2 linked regions of the Asticcacaulis excentricus CB 48 genome follow. The protein of the gene in region 1 interacts with the protein of each later gene in a pairwise test. Links are inferred from orthologs where the notes say so. Each region holds a gene or a part of one and is shown on either strand. Other genes may lie near its edges.

Evidence for each region.
Region 2: the proteins of thrS (region 1) and rplA interact in binary tests that used the Escherichia coli proteins (3 or more experiments, as listed by UniProt). The link is inferred for Asticcacaulis excentricus CB 48 from one-to-one orthologs.

What each region holds. Positions count from the first base shown.
Region 1 is NC_014816.1:1,892,828-1,899,884, reverse strand. The notes cover bases 1,435-4,372. They hold thrS (threonine--tRNA ligase), read left to right. Parts: upstream 1,435-1,911; coding sequence 1,912-3,834; downstream 3,835-4,372. Other genes in these bases: ASTEX_RS08730 (glycosyltransferase family 2 protein), read left to right, coding at 3,852-4,372; yidD (membrane protein insertion efficiency factor YidD), read left to right, coding at 1,595-1,834; ASTEX_RS08745 (hypothetical protein), read right to left, coding at 1,435-1,445. Also shown: ASTEX_RS08755 (SRPBCC domain-containing protein), read left to right, coding at 1-275; ASTEX_RS08750 (iron-sulfur cluster assembly scaffold protein), read left to right, coding at 322-744; more of ASTEX_RS08745, read right to left, coding at 747-1,434; more of ASTEX_RS08730, read left to right, coding at 4,373-4,847; ASTEX_RS19310 (GIN domain-containing protein), read right to left, coding at 4,863-5,816; ASTEX_RS08720 (alpha/beta hydrolase), read right to left, coding at 5,949-6,959; ASTEX_RS08715 (YccF domain-containing protein), read right to left, coding at 7,003-7,057. UniProt on the Escherichia coli protein: Catalyzes the attachment of threonine to tRNA(Thr) in a two-step reaction: L-threonine is first activated by ATP to form Thr-AMP and then transferred to the acceptor end of tRNA(Thr). The rate-limiting step is amino acid activation in the presence of tRNA.
Region 2 is NC_014817.1:411,882-418,892, reverse strand. The notes cover bases 1,238-4,129. They hold rplA (50S ribosomal protein L1), read right to left. Parts: upstream 3,081-4,129; coding sequence 2,394-3,080; downstream 1,238-2,393. Other genes in these bases: rplK (50S ribosomal protein L11), read right to left, coding at 3,092-3,520; ASTEX_RS13610 (MiaE family protein), read left to right, coding at 1,708-2,328; ftrA (transcriptional regulator FtrA), read left to right, coding at 1,238-1,718. In the rest of the region: rplJ (50S ribosomal protein L10), read right to left, coding at 1-304; more of ftrA, read left to right, coding at 696-1,237; transcription termination/antitermination protein NusG, read right to left, coding at 4,241-4,810; preprotein translocase subunit SecE, read right to left, coding at 4,824-5,126; ASTEX_RS13580 (SPFH domain-containing protein), read right to left, coding at 5,407-6,204; ASTEX_RS13575 (GIN domain-containing protein), read right to left, coding at 6,447-7,011. UniProt on the Escherichia coli protein: One of the primary rRNA binding proteins, it binds very close to the 3'-end of the 23S rRNA. Forms part of the L1 stalk. It is often not seen in high-resolution crystal structures, but can be seen in cryo_EM and 3D reconstruction models.

The sequences.
Region 1 (7,057 bases):
AAGGGCTGGGGGACTGGGAAATCCATGGGTTCGTGTCGGACTGGTCGCCGCTGTCGCACATCCATATTGGCGTGCCGAAGAAGTTTTACGAAGGCTCGTTGATCCGCTTCTATGAACTGAACATTTTGTCTGACACGGCGTGCGACTTCGCCATTGGGGCGCAGTTTTCGGGTTTCCTGTCAGAGCGTGAGGGGAAGAAATACCGCTCATATCTGCGCGAAGGCTTTGCCAAATTCGCCGAAGCCTTGAAGGCGAAAGCCGAAGGGACGATATAAAGTCTTATCTCTCCTCTGTGCAGTGGGGGAGAGGGAGGTTGGCAAAATGATCGACGAGCTTTATTCCCGTGAAATTCTGCGCCGCACAGCTCAGCTCGACCACGTCGGGCGACTGAAGGCCCCGGATGGAGCGGCTGACCGCACCGCCAAGCTGTGCGGTTCGACCATCCATGTAGAGGTCAAACTCGCGGACGGCGTGATCACCGACTTTGCGCAGGAGGTCGAAGCCTGCGCCCTGGGTCAGGCCGCCGCCGCCATATTGAGCCAAAGCGTCATCGAGGCACCGGTCGTCGAGGTCATCGCCGCGCGCGATGCGATGAAGGCCATGCTCAAAGGCGGCGCGTTTGACTATCCTGAGCGCTTTGCCGATTTCGCCATCCTCCAATCGGTGAAGGACTTTCCGGCACGCCACGCCTCTACCCTACTGGCGCTAGAGGCCACCGTTGAGGCGGCGGGAAGGGCGGGCTGAGATCACTCAACCGTCACAGTCAGCGGGAGCCAGTTAGGCTTAGGCGCGTCCGGAAAGTGCTTTATTTGATCGTACTTGCGCAGCACCAAGGGCGTGACCGCGTAGGCCTCGGTCAGGCTGTTGAATTCGCATTGATCAGCTTCCGCCGCAAATTCCGGTTCGAAGGTCGGTTCAGCGTTTGCTGGATCGTAAGCGGATACGGGCGTGCGCGCTATCGACAAATCGAAACAGCCCAAATTCAGGTATTCGACCTGCACGGTTTGCCCTCGCGTAAAGGCCGAGCCATGCGGAAAACGCAGGATTGAATAGACCGACCGGTCGGGGGTGCGCGAAAGGTTCAGACCAACGATCCAGTAGTCTTTTCGATCTGCATTGGTTTCGGCGACAACGGGCGTGAAGGGATGGTAGGTCACGCCTGCGAGATAAGGCTTATGATCGGATAGAAGGTTGTAAAGGGTAGCAATGTCCTCGCCTGAGCCCTTTTTCACTTCTATACGCATGAGTTTGGAATCGGGAGGCGTGTCTTCAGTTGGCACTGCGGCAAGGGTCAGGCGTTCGAAATTTTCGAAAGGGCCTGTTTTGTCCATGTCCGGACCGACTACGGCGTCGCCCATCGACACGGCCGCCTCCTCTCCAGGTTTGGTGCACGCGCCCAGTCCCAACCCAAGGATTACAGCCAGCAATGGCAGTAGTGTTTTCATCCCCGCATCTCCTCTTAGAGTGGAGCGAAGATTTATCACGAATTCGTGATCGTCAAGTGATTGTTGTGTGATGGCGTTGCAGTCGCCATTGCTATTCAGAGCAAAATATCGGAAACAGTTGATACTTTTCGCCAAAAAGGTATTGCCGCATGGGGCGTCTCTATGCCAAGGCCGTGAGAATGGGGCTCAGGGCCTACAAGCTCAGCCTTTCGCCCCTGATTGGGCAGGGCTGCCGCTTTGCGCCGACCTGTTCGGAATTTACCGCCGAAGCCCTGATCGTGCATGGCCCTATAAAAGGGTCATGGTTGGGATTTAAGCGTATCTGCCGGTGCCGTCCTGGCGGGGGCCACGGGTACGATCCGGTGCCGCTAAAAGACGATAAAAACTGACTGCCGTCGCCTGTCGTAGGGGCGCGGCTTAACCGTCCTGGTCTGTCGTATGGACTGGACACAGAGTGAGAGAAGACATGATTGACCTAACCTTTCCCGACGGCGCCGTTCGTTCCTATGAGTCAGGCGTAACCGGACGCAGCATAGCGGAGGGTCTGTCGAAGTCTCTCGCCAAAAAGGCGGCGATGCTCCGCCTCAACGGAGACCTTTACGATCTCGACCGCCCCATCGAGAGCAGCGCCGCCATCGAAATCCTGACACGCGAAGACCCGGCCCTGCTGGAGGTTATCCGCCACGATACCGCTCACCTTTTGGCGCAGGCGGTACAGGAGCTGTTCCCCGGCACGCAGGTCACCATCGGCCCGGCCATCGAAGACGGCTTCTACTACGACTTTGCGCGCGATGAGCCATTCAGCCTCGACGACCTCCCCAAGATCGAAAAGAAGATGAAGGAGTTGGTTGACCGCGACGATAAGATCGTGCGCGAAGTGTGGGAGCGCGATGCGGCCATCCAGCATTTTGAAGAGATCGGCGAACATTATAAGGCCGAAATCATCCGCGACCTGCCCGGCACGGAGACTATCACTGTCTATCGCCACGGCGACAGCTGGAAGGACCTGTGCCGCGGTCCGCACTTCCCGTCATCGAAATTTATCGGCAAGGCCTTCAAGCTTACCAAGCTCGCCGGAGCCTATTGGCGCGGCGACCACAATAATGCGCAGCTACAGCGAATCTATGGTACGGCCTGGACGTCCGAAGAGGACCTTCAGGCCTACATCACGCGCCTCGAAGAGGCCGAAAAGCGCGACCACCGCAAGCTGGGCCGTCAGATGAACCTCTTCCACATGCAGGAAGAGGGGCGCGGGATGGTATTTTGGCACCCGCACGGCTGGACGCTGTGGCGGACGTTGGAGGCCTACATGCGCCGGCGTCTCGATGCCGCGGGCTATGTTGAAGTTAAGACGCCGCAGGTGCTCGACCGCACCTTCTGGGAAAAGTCGGGGCACTGGGACAAGTACCGCCCCAACATGTTCGTCTGTGAGACAGTCGAAGGTGAAACCCTCAGCCTGAAACCGATGAACTGCCCCGGCCACGTGCAGATCTTCAAGGTGGGTCTACGTTCCTATAAGGAACTACCGATCCGCATGGCTGAATTCGGGGCCTGCCACCGTTATGAGCCGTCGGGCTCGCTGCACGGCCTGATGCGCGTGCGCGGATTCACGCAGGACGACGCGCATATCTTCTGCCGCGAAGACCAGATCGTCGAGGAAACTACAAAGTTCATCACCCTTTGCCGTCAGGTGCACGCCGATCTAGGGATGCAGGCCGAACATATCGCGCTGGCCACCCGTCCGGAGGTGCGCGCCGGGTCTGACGAATTTTGGGACAAGGCTGAGGCGCAGATGGCCGAGGCCGCTCGCGCCGCGGGTGTGGAGCCTGTCATTGCCGAAGGCGACGGGGCCTTTTATGCGCCGAAGCTCGACTTTATTGTGCGCGACGCCATCGGCCGCACCTGGACCTGCGGCACGATCCAGCTCGACTACGTGCTGCCGGAGCGTCTGGGGGCTGAATACGTCGCCGAAGACGGGTCGCGTCAGCGTCCGGTGATGCTACACCGCGCGATTCTGGGATCTTTCGAGCGCTTTATCGGCATAATTATCGAAAATTACGGGGGCAAGTTCCCGCTATGGCTGGCTCCCATACAAGTGGTAGTTGCGCCGATTACGTCTGATGCTAATGATTACGCGCAACAGGTTGCGTCAAAATTGCGTTCAGTTGGACTCAGGGTTGACACGGACCTTCGCAATGAGAAGATTAACTATAAAATCCGCGAGCATTCGCTGGCCAAGGTGCCGGTGATCGCAGTGGTCGGCCGCAAAGAAGCCGAAACCGGTGAAGTGGCCCTGCGTTATTTGGGTCAGGAAGGGCAGACCGTTTTGTCGGTCGATAGTGCCGCTGAACAGTTGCGTACCGAAAGCCTGCCGCCTGATTTGAAATAAGTTTTTAAAGCCGCCGTATGAAACGTACCCTCCCGCCCACGATCCGAGATCTGCTCAAGGCCCAAAGGCTGGCGGCGGGTGAGGCCGAAAGTCTGGTCCCTGGCACAGACATCGTCCTGCCCACTCGGGACACGCGCGGTGTAACGGTCGTCATCATCGCCTATCACTCCGGCCGTATCCTGTTCGACTCGATCGAACGGGTTCTGGCCGAGACGGCGGTGAAGCAACTGATCCTGATCGACAACGGCTCGTCTGAGCGAACCATTGAGTTGCTGCGTGAGATCGACGACGCCTATGAGCGGGTCCTGCTAGTGCAGGGGCACGGCAATATTGGATTTGCCCGCGCGGCCAATATGGGGGCCCAACTGGCCACGCAGCCGTGGGTCGTTTTTCTCAATCCCGATGCCATACTGTGCGATGGCGCGGTCGAGGCGCTGGTCGATACGGCACTCAAGACACCCCGCCCGTGCTTGGTCGGGGCCCGTGTCCTTAATCCAGACGGCACTGAACAACGTGGGTCACGGCGCGGAGAAGTCACGCCTGTGACGACTCTGGTCTCATTGATGCGCCTGTCGAAATACTTACCCTTCCTCTGCGCCTACGAAATTCACCGTGAGCATGAGCCCCTGCCGGAAAGCCCGGCACCGGTGGCGGCGGTGTCAGGGGCCTGCTTCTGCATTTCGCGCGCCGACTTCCTGTCAGTCGGTGGCTTTGACACGCGCTTCTTCCTGCACGTCGAAGACGTGGACCTGTGCTGGCGCATCCGAAAAAAGGGCGGCGCGGTGCTGTTCCATCCGACTGCCGAGGTCATCCACGAAGGCCATACGTCGCGCGTGGACCCGGTATTTGTCGAGATGAACAAGGGGCTGGGGCTCGTCTATTATTTCCGCAAGCGCGCCGACAGCCTGTGGCGCAAGGCCTATGTTCTGGCATTGGCGCCTTTGATTGTGGGCATCTCGGTTTTGCGTGCCGTCCTGCGGCGGCGTCTTCGCGATGCGGACGATTTCAGCTGATTCGCAGCGGGTTGATTACTGACCGCCGATATTGATGTCGCCTGACCCGAGCACTTTCTTTTGAACCGTACCGGTGGCGCGCGCGACAAAAACGTCGCCCGAGCCGACCACGGCGGCTTCAACCATCTTCGCTTCGCCACCAAAATGCACGTCGCCTGACCCCATCACGGCGATTTTAAGCGTCGGGCTGCGGCCCTTGGCCACTACCACGTCACCGGACCCGGCCATACTGATTTCGACTGGGCCGCTAACCGCACCGATGCTGATATCGCCCGACCCGGCGCTAGCCGCCGACAAGGTGCCGCTGACCGAGCCGACGCTGACATCGCCGGAACCGGACTGCGACAGTTTGAGCGAACGCACGCCGCCGATATGCACATCGCCGGACCCAGTACTAACGACTTCGCTGTCGCCGCCACTGGCGGCATGGGTGTCGCCTGAGCCGCTATTGATCAGGGTCAGTGCGCCGCGGACGGGACCGACGTTCCAGTCACCGCAACCTTGCACGCTGAGTTTCAGGCTGCCGGCCTCAGATACATTGCCATAGACCGCGCCCTTGCTGACGATCTCCATATCCTGCGGACCATAGACATAGACGGTCGGTAGGTCAGACAGGTTAAGTTGCCCCATTCCGGCCACCTTCACCGTGGTGACGCCGCGGTCGCCGATATTGAATGCGAACAGGCTTGCGCCGCCACTACCGCACGACTGATCCCGACCACTGACATTGCCGTTGACGATGACGCGGTCACCCTGACGGCGCAGCGTAATCTGAGGCATGTTGCGGGGGCCGGCCTTCACGCGCACATCGATGTCCTGACGCGCCTGCGTCACCACTACCACGCGGGCGGCCAGATTTTGCAGCTCGATTCGGTTTTCAGCGGCCAGCGCCATCTCAGGATAGGCCAGAGGCAGCAGCAGGGTCAGGGATGTGCAGGCCAGTACGCGCATCAACAGGGTTTCCAACATCTGCAGAGGTCCGATAAGCCGGACCCTGCCTCAACACACATCTCGCAACGGGCGATCCGGGTCAAATTAAACCTGAGTCATGAAAAGTATTTAACAAGGTTACAGTTGACCTGGGGGTAAGTTTCGAATGTTTTACAAGGCATTTGTCTGGCTATACAGGCCCTGTTGCCGCGCAAAATGCAGGAACAAATCGCTCCATGGCACAGCGGGCGACAGGATGCCGAAGCCATGCCCGCCCTTCGGGTAAAGGTGAGTTTCGACATTGACCCCAGCCGCTTTAAGCGCCGCGCGAAAGGCCAGGGTGTTTTCTACCGGCACGGCTCCGTCGTCCTCGGCGTGCAGCAGAAAGGCCGGGGGTGTCTGCGGTGTGACGTGGTTTTCCGTCGAATAGCGGGCGGTGATCTCCTCGCTGGCATTTGCCCCAACGAGGTTGCTGCGTGACCCCGCGTGGGTCAGGCCGGGCTTCATCGAGATAACCGCATAGATCGGCGCGCACAGGTAGGGGCGGGCATCCTGCGCGTCTATCGCATCGACAGCCCCGTAGACGGGTGCGCCATAGCCGGTAGCCAGTGAAGCGCATAGGTGCCCCCCGGCGCTGAACCCCATCACACCGACGCGAGCCGGATCGATCTGAAAGTCTTTGGCGCGCGCCTTGATCAGGCGCATGGCACGCTGGGCGTCCATCAAGGGCACATCCGACGCTTGCGCCCAGCCTTCGGCTGGCAGGCGATAGTAAAGGACAAAGACGGTCAGGCCCTGCGCCGAAAATACGCGCCCGACATTGTGGCCTTCGTTATCGACTGAGATATAGGTGTAGCCGCCGCCCGGAATGACCAGCAGCGCGCCGCCGTTCGGCTTTTGTGGCCGATAGACGGCCAGACGCGGGCGGATAACGCCGTTGACCAGCCGGCGTGGGGGCGGCGTGGGGGCGGTTTTGACGACTTCGCTGAGTTCGCTCTTGAGCAAACCCGCCGGACCCGTCGGCCACAGATCGACATATTCGGTCGTTTCTGGCGGCAGGGTTGTGCCGCGCAGGTCCTTAAGTTCTGTGCCGACGCCGGGCGCTTGGGCAAGGGCACCGGAGGTGGCGGCCATTCCGAAGCCCAGCCCGCTGGTCATCAGGGTGCGTCGATCCAAATCCATCTGACTCTCCGGAACAGGTTATCGGAGTATCTAAAGGAGGGGATCAGGGCTTTTCAATGACGATCTTGCCGACGGGGGCCAGCGCCAGCCACGCCAGT
Region 2 (7,011 bases), on another replicon or contig:
TGTCATTCTCTTTGGCGTACTGGGCGGCGATTTTCGCGGCCGTCACCGGATCATTGGCGTAGGCGAGCACGGTCGGGAATTTGAACAGGGCATCGCCCTGTTCACCCGCAGCGCCAGCCAGAGCCTTCTGAGCCAGACGGTTCTTGAACACTCTGAGAACCGCGCCTTCCTTACGAAGACGCAGACGCAGATCAGCCATTTCCACAAAGGTCATGCCCGAATACTGGGCAACAACCACGGAGCCGGATTCGGCGAAGACGCTCTTAAGCTCTTCAATCGATTCGGCTTTTTTAGCGCGGTCCATTGTGGCCTCCAATTGAGGATTGCTTTGCGGGACAATCCCGCAAAGGTGAAACGACTTAAACGTCCCGGTTGCCCGGAACGGCAAAGTCACTGTCCCATGATGGGAGGCAAAGGCAACCAGACCACGCTGCCCTTAAGGCAGACATGAAATCCTAGAGGCGTTTCGCGTCCCGTCTATATTCGGGTTCCGGCGGCTACCGGAAGCTTATGGAACAGGCGGCCCCTGCTCCCACGAAGGTCTCGGACAGAACGGAGGGAAACCGAAATTCCCACACCGAGGCGGCTCCCTTACCCCTAAGTCGCCGCAAAAGCAAGAGGCCCTCGACATTTATTGCCTTTACCGCGGTTCAGCGCTATGGCGCTTGGCAGATATTAGCCCGAAAGGCAAAATCATGCCAAAGACCCTGCTCAATCACGATGTCTGCGCCCTCGCCTTCGACGGGATGCCTTTGTTTGAGTTTTCGATCGCCGTTGAGCTGTTCGGGCTGGAACGCCCGGAAATGGGACCGGACTGGTATCGCTTTCAGGTGGTCAATGTCGAAGATGGCCCCTGCCGCACGACGGCGGGCCTTAGCCTGACGGCCACAGGGCCGCGCGAGTGGCTGGAGACCGCAGGCACGCTGATCATCCCCGGCTGGCCGTTGGACAAGCCAATCCCTGAGCATCTGGTGGCCCTGATCCGGCGGGCCTATGCACGCGGGGCCCGCATCGTCACCATCTGCTCCGGGGCTTTCGTGCTGGCTGCCGCCGGGTTGCTCAAAGGGCGGCGTGCCACGACCCACTGGAAATATGTCGAGCACGTCAAATGCCACTGGCCGGAAGTCGAGCTGGTACCGGACGTGCTCTATATCGACGAAGGACAGATCATGACCTCGGCCGGGAGTGCCGCCGGGATCGATCTGTGCCTGCACGTCATACGCCGCGATTTCGGCCCCGAAGCCGCCAATAAGGTCGCCCGCCGCCTGGTCGTGCCCCCACACCGCGACGGCGGTCAGGCGCAATATATCCAGAAGTCCGTGCCCATCGAATATGAGCGTAACCGGCTGGGGCCCCTGCTTGATTATATGCGTGAATGCCTGGATCAGCCGCATACGGTGGCGCAACTGGCGCGCCGCGCCGGTATGAGTGAGCGCACCTTCCTGCGCCGCTTCGAAGAGGCCACCGGAACGACCCCCGCCAAGTGGCTGATGCAGGTTCGCTTGCAAACCGCACGCGATCTTCTGGAGGCCACGACCGACAGTATCGACCTGATCGCCCACGCCTGCGGTTTCGGCAGCGCCGCCAACTTCCGCCACCACTTCCGCGAACAGCTTTCGACCACGCCCACGGCCTACCGCCAGACCTTTCAGCGTTTACCCCCTGCCGCGACTTGCGCGCCGTCGCCGGATTTGGCAGAGGCAGGCTATGCGTACTGATCTTGACGACATACTGACCTTTCTGGGCTCTGCGACGCCGCCGGAGTGGATTGAGGCCGCCCTGGCCCATCAGGAAATACTCCTGCTCGATCACAAGGCGTGCGAGTACAAGGCAGCCTCCAACGCCATCAACCTGATGGCCAAGTATCAGACCCATGCAGAGCTGGTCGATGCCATGAGCCGGTTGGCGCGCGAGGAACTGGTCCACCACGAACAGGTGATGAAGCTGATCAAAAAGCGTGGCATTGCCCTGCGGCCCCTTTCGGCGGCGCGCTACGCCTCCGGATTACGCACGATGGTCCGACGCAGCGAACCCGGCATGATGACCGATATTCTGGTCATCTCCGCCTTTATCGAAGCGCGTTCGTGTGAGCGCTTCGCCGCGCTTTATCCGCATCTCGATGAGGAATTAGGCAAGTTCTACAAGGGGCTGCTCGACAGCGAGGGCCGCCATTTCCGCAACTATCTCAAACTGGCGAACCTCTATGGCGACGCCGATGACATCGCGGCGCGCATCGACGCCATCCGCCCGGTGGAACAGGCTCTGATCCACGACCCCGACCCGGAATTCCGCTTTCACAGCGGCTTACCGGTGCTCGTGGCGGCCTGAAACCAGACACAAGAAAGCCGCCCCGTTGCCGGAGCGGCTTTTTCCGTATCAGGTTACCCTGAAACTTACATAGCGGAGGACGTATCGACCTTCACGCCCGGCCCCATGGTCGAAGACAGCGAGATCTTCTTCACATAGAGACCCTTGGCACCCGACGGACGCGCCTTCACGAGGGCGTCCACCAGAGCCTTGGCGTTAGCTTCGAGTTGCTCGACCGTGAACGAGGTCTTGCCGATGCCGGCGTGCACGATACCGGCCTTTTCGACGCGGAATTCAACGGCACCCGACTTGGCGTCCTTGACGGCCTGAGCGACGTTCGGGGTCACGGTGCCGACCTTCGGGTTCGGCATCAGGCCGCGCGGGCCAAGCACCTTACCGAGGCGACCGACCAGAGCCATCATGTCCGGAGACGCGATAACGCGGTCAAAGTCCATGAAGCCGCCCTGAATCTTTTCGACCAGGTCCTCGGCACCGACGACTTCGGCACCGGCGGCCAGAGCTTCCTCGGCCTTCTTGTCCTTGGCGAACACGGCGACGCGGACGTCCTTACCCGTGCCCGACGGCAGTTGAACGACGCCACGGACCTGCTGGTCGGCGTGACGCGGGTCAACGCCCAGGTTGACGGCGATTTCGACCGACTCGTCGAACTTGGCCTTGGCATTGGCCTTCACAACGCCCAGAGCGTCGGTCAGGTTGTGCAGCTTGTCGGCCTCGACGTTCCAGGCCTGAATGCGCTTTGCAATCTTGGTCATCAGAATTCCCCTTAATCGACGATCTTCAGACCCATCGAACGGGCCGAGCCCTCGATGATCTTGGCGGCGGCGTCGATGTCGTGAGCCGAAAGGTCCTTCATCTTCTTTTCGGCGATGTCACGCAGTTGCGCCTGCGTGATCTGGCCGGCCGAGTCACGACCCGGCTTCGACGAACCCGACTTCAGGTTCAGCGCCTGCTTGATGAAGAAGGTCGCCGGCGGCGTCTTGGTGACGAAGGTGAACGACTTGTCCTGATACACCGTGATGATGGTCGGGAGCGGCGTGCCTTTTTCGACGTTTTCGGTGCGGGCGTTGAATTCCTTACAGAAACCCATGATGTTGACGCCGCGCTGACCCAGAGCCGGGCCGATGGGGGGCGAAGGCGTGGCAGAGCCGGCCTTCACCTGGAGCTTGATGTAGCCCAGGATTTTCTTAGCCATTGGATATCTCCATAAAGTCCCGGTATTTTGGGACGTTGTGAGCCGTGGTGCGGGTCGCCCCTTCCACGGATTTAGCTCCGTCCGGAGACGAAGAGCCGGTGCCTTAGACGAAAAGCCCCGTCACCGCAAGGGCGATTATGCGATTTCCTAGCAAACCCAGAGGAGGGGCACGGCCCCTGCACCCGGTTCTGAGAAAGCCTACAGCCGCGAAGACCTGAACCTGTTGTGGCCCGATCTCTTCCCGCTGGATACGGGGTGACGGGTTTAACCGCTGAAGATTTAGCCACGAAACGTAGTTCGGCGAAGCCAAAAGAGCCGTTGAAACGCCCGGCCAGCAGGGCCCTTTCCCTCTGTGCGGCTTGCACGGATGAATGGCGCTGCGCGCCCCTGCGTGACGCAGACACGAATAATCTGTGAAAGCTGTGTAATCTGTGGTTCCTAGAGCATTCGTCGGCTCAGCTGCGCCGCCGAATGGCTCTACGTTTTTGTTTGGTCAAGCAATTTTCCGAAAAGTGGTGCCCACTTTATCGGCTTGCGCTCTAAAATCTCGCGCGGCACAGCACAGCACTTGATACATTAAGCGCAACGCTATGCCCCAATCTCCCGTTCGTGCTTTTCGTGCCGTTCGTGGCTAAAATCTTCCGAGCACCAAACGCGCAAAAACAAACCCCACGTAGCCGGGCCACATGGGGTTTGCGTAAGCGGATTTGACGAAGAGGATCAGACGGTCTTTTCGACCTGACCGAATTCCAGATCGACCGGAGTGGCGCGACCGAAGATCGACACCGACACCTTGAGGCGGGCGTGATCCTGATCGACGCTTTCGACCACGCCGTCGAACGAGGCGAACGGGCCGTCGATGACCTTGATCTTTTCGCCGATGTCGAAGGACAGAACGGTCTTGGGCTTTTCAGCGGCGACTTCGACATTGCCGACGATGCGCTGAACTTCTTTTTCGGAGACCGGCATGGGCTTGGAGCCCGAACCGAGGAAGCCGGTGACCTTGGGGGTGTTCTTGACGAGGTGGAAGGCTTCGTCGGTCAGTTCCATCTTCACCAGCACGTAGCCAGGGAAGAATTTGCGTTCAGAGTTGAACTTACGACCGCGACGGACTTCGACCACTTCTTCGGTAGGGACGAGGATTTCGGAGAATTTATCCTCAAGGCCCTGTGCCTTGGCCTGCTCGCGCAGGGATTCGGCCACCTTCTTTTCGAAGTTGGAATAGGCGTGGACGATGTACCACTTGTGCTTGGGGTTCGGTGCGAGCGTCGCTTCCAGGGTTTCGGCCATGTGTTGTGAGCCCTTAACGTCCGATATTGATGAGCGAGTTGACCGCGAATCCCAGTCCGCCGTCAACGATATAGAAGAACGCACAGGCGACAACGACCATGATGAACACCATCACTGTGGTGATCCAGGTCTCCTTGCGCGAGGTCCAGGTGATCTTGCGCGCTTCCTGACGGACTTCGGAGAAGAATTTGGCCGGGCTGGTGCGCTTCTTCGGGGTGACGGCTTCGCTGCCGGCCGCCCTGGCCGCAGCCACGGGGGCGACCGCGCCTTTGCGCGCGCTGTCTACCGTCGGGGTCGAAGGGGGCTTTTTGGCCATAAGTGTCTCGTCCAGCTTTCTCTAAGGGTGCGCCTTACAGGCGCTTCCAGCACAAATGAGGCTCGAAATCGTGATTTCAAGCCTCATTTGCGATGAAATGGCAGGGGCAGAGGGACTCGAACCCACGACTTCCGGTTTTGGAGACCGGCGCTCTACCAGCTGAGCTATACCCCTATAAGAAACACGCCCTGTTGTGACAGGTGGTTTCAGAGGAAGTCGCGTGTATCAGCGGTTGGCGCAAAGGGCAAGCCACCGCTACGCAAAATCCACCAAAAACTTGTTATTCACCAGACAGACGCTTCGCCGCGTGCAGCAGTTCCTGCGGGAAGCCAAGGATGATGGTCGAATTCTGCTCGGTGCCGATCTCTTGCAGCGTCTGGAGGCGGCGCAGTTCCATCGCGCCCGGTGCCTCGGCAATGGCCATGGCGGCGGCCCGCAGGGTTTCCGACGCTGCCTGCTCGCCCTGCGCCTTGATCAGGCGGGCCTTGGCTTCGCGGGTGGCCTCGGCTTCCTGAGCTAGGGCGCGCTGCATCTGCACCGGAATGTCGAGATCGCGCATTTCCACAGCGTCAATATCGACACCCCATTTGTTCGCCGCACGATCAAGCTGCGTCATCAGGAGGGCGTTGATCTGTTCACGGCCTTTGAGGATGGCGTCGAGATCGTGCTGCCCGATCACGTCCCGCAGCGAGGTTTCGGCGGCCTGAAGCACTGCTGTATGCGGGTCGAGCACACTGTTGACGGCCTTGGCCGGGTTGTCGATGCAGTACCATACCACCGCATTCACCTTCACCGCTACGCCGTCGCGGCTCAGGGTTTCCTGAGTCTGGAGATTGACCGAGAGGATACGTACATCGACCTTGGTGCTCCATTCGATGAACGGGATGATCCAGAACAGGCCCGGTCCGCGCACATTCACAAAGCGCCCCAGCCGATAGACGATAGCGCGCTGGTATTCCTGATTGATGCGGAAACCCTGAATGACGAAGACAAACAGGATGACGGCGATCGTCGCGACCTGCATAAAATTGATGCGCCAGCCGCCAAGCACCGACAGGCCGTCCAGCAGGGTCTGCATGACACCCCTCCCCCTTACTCCAGAATAAAAGGGTTAACGCAGTCGGAGCCGGTTGTCAAAAGACGGTACGATGACAAAAAAACGCGACGGTCACCAGGGCCGCCGCGTTTGAGTTTATGGAGAACCAGAGAGTGCCAGACCGAAAGATCAGGCCCGTCTCCTGATCGCCACCTGCCCCGGAAAGCGCAGGCGGAGATTTCGCCGTCGGATCAAAATATGACCCGACGAAATACCTGTTTCTGTCAGCGGCCGCCCTCACCGATGCGTACTTTGCCGGAGCCCATGACGGAACGTGAGACGTGACCGGTGACCTTGCGCACGGAAACATCGCCCGCGCCAACGATAGAGACATCGACATCGACCGCTTCGCCGCCAAAACGCACATTGCCCGAACCGGCGATAGAAACGTCCACCTTGCGGGCCGTGCCCTTGTCGATCCTCACATCACCGGAGCCGCCGATGGCGATTTCGACCGGCCCGGCCACTTCGGCGACATTGATCGAGCCCGACTCGCCGATGGCCCCCGACAGGGATTTGATACGACCCAGATAGACATCGCCGGAGCCGCCGACGGCGACTTCGGCATCGCCCGCATTGGCAGCGCGAATGCTACCTGACCCGCCGATGTTCAGTTCGGCCTTGCCCTGCACCGTATCCACGGTCCAGTCACCGCAGCCGCCCAGCGCGAACTCTAGCGATTTGGCCGCCCCGATGCGCCCGGAGACGGCCCCTTCCGAGGCGACCTTGGCATCCATCGGTACCCGCAAATAAACCACCGGCAAATCGGCTACGGCTACCTGCCCCTTG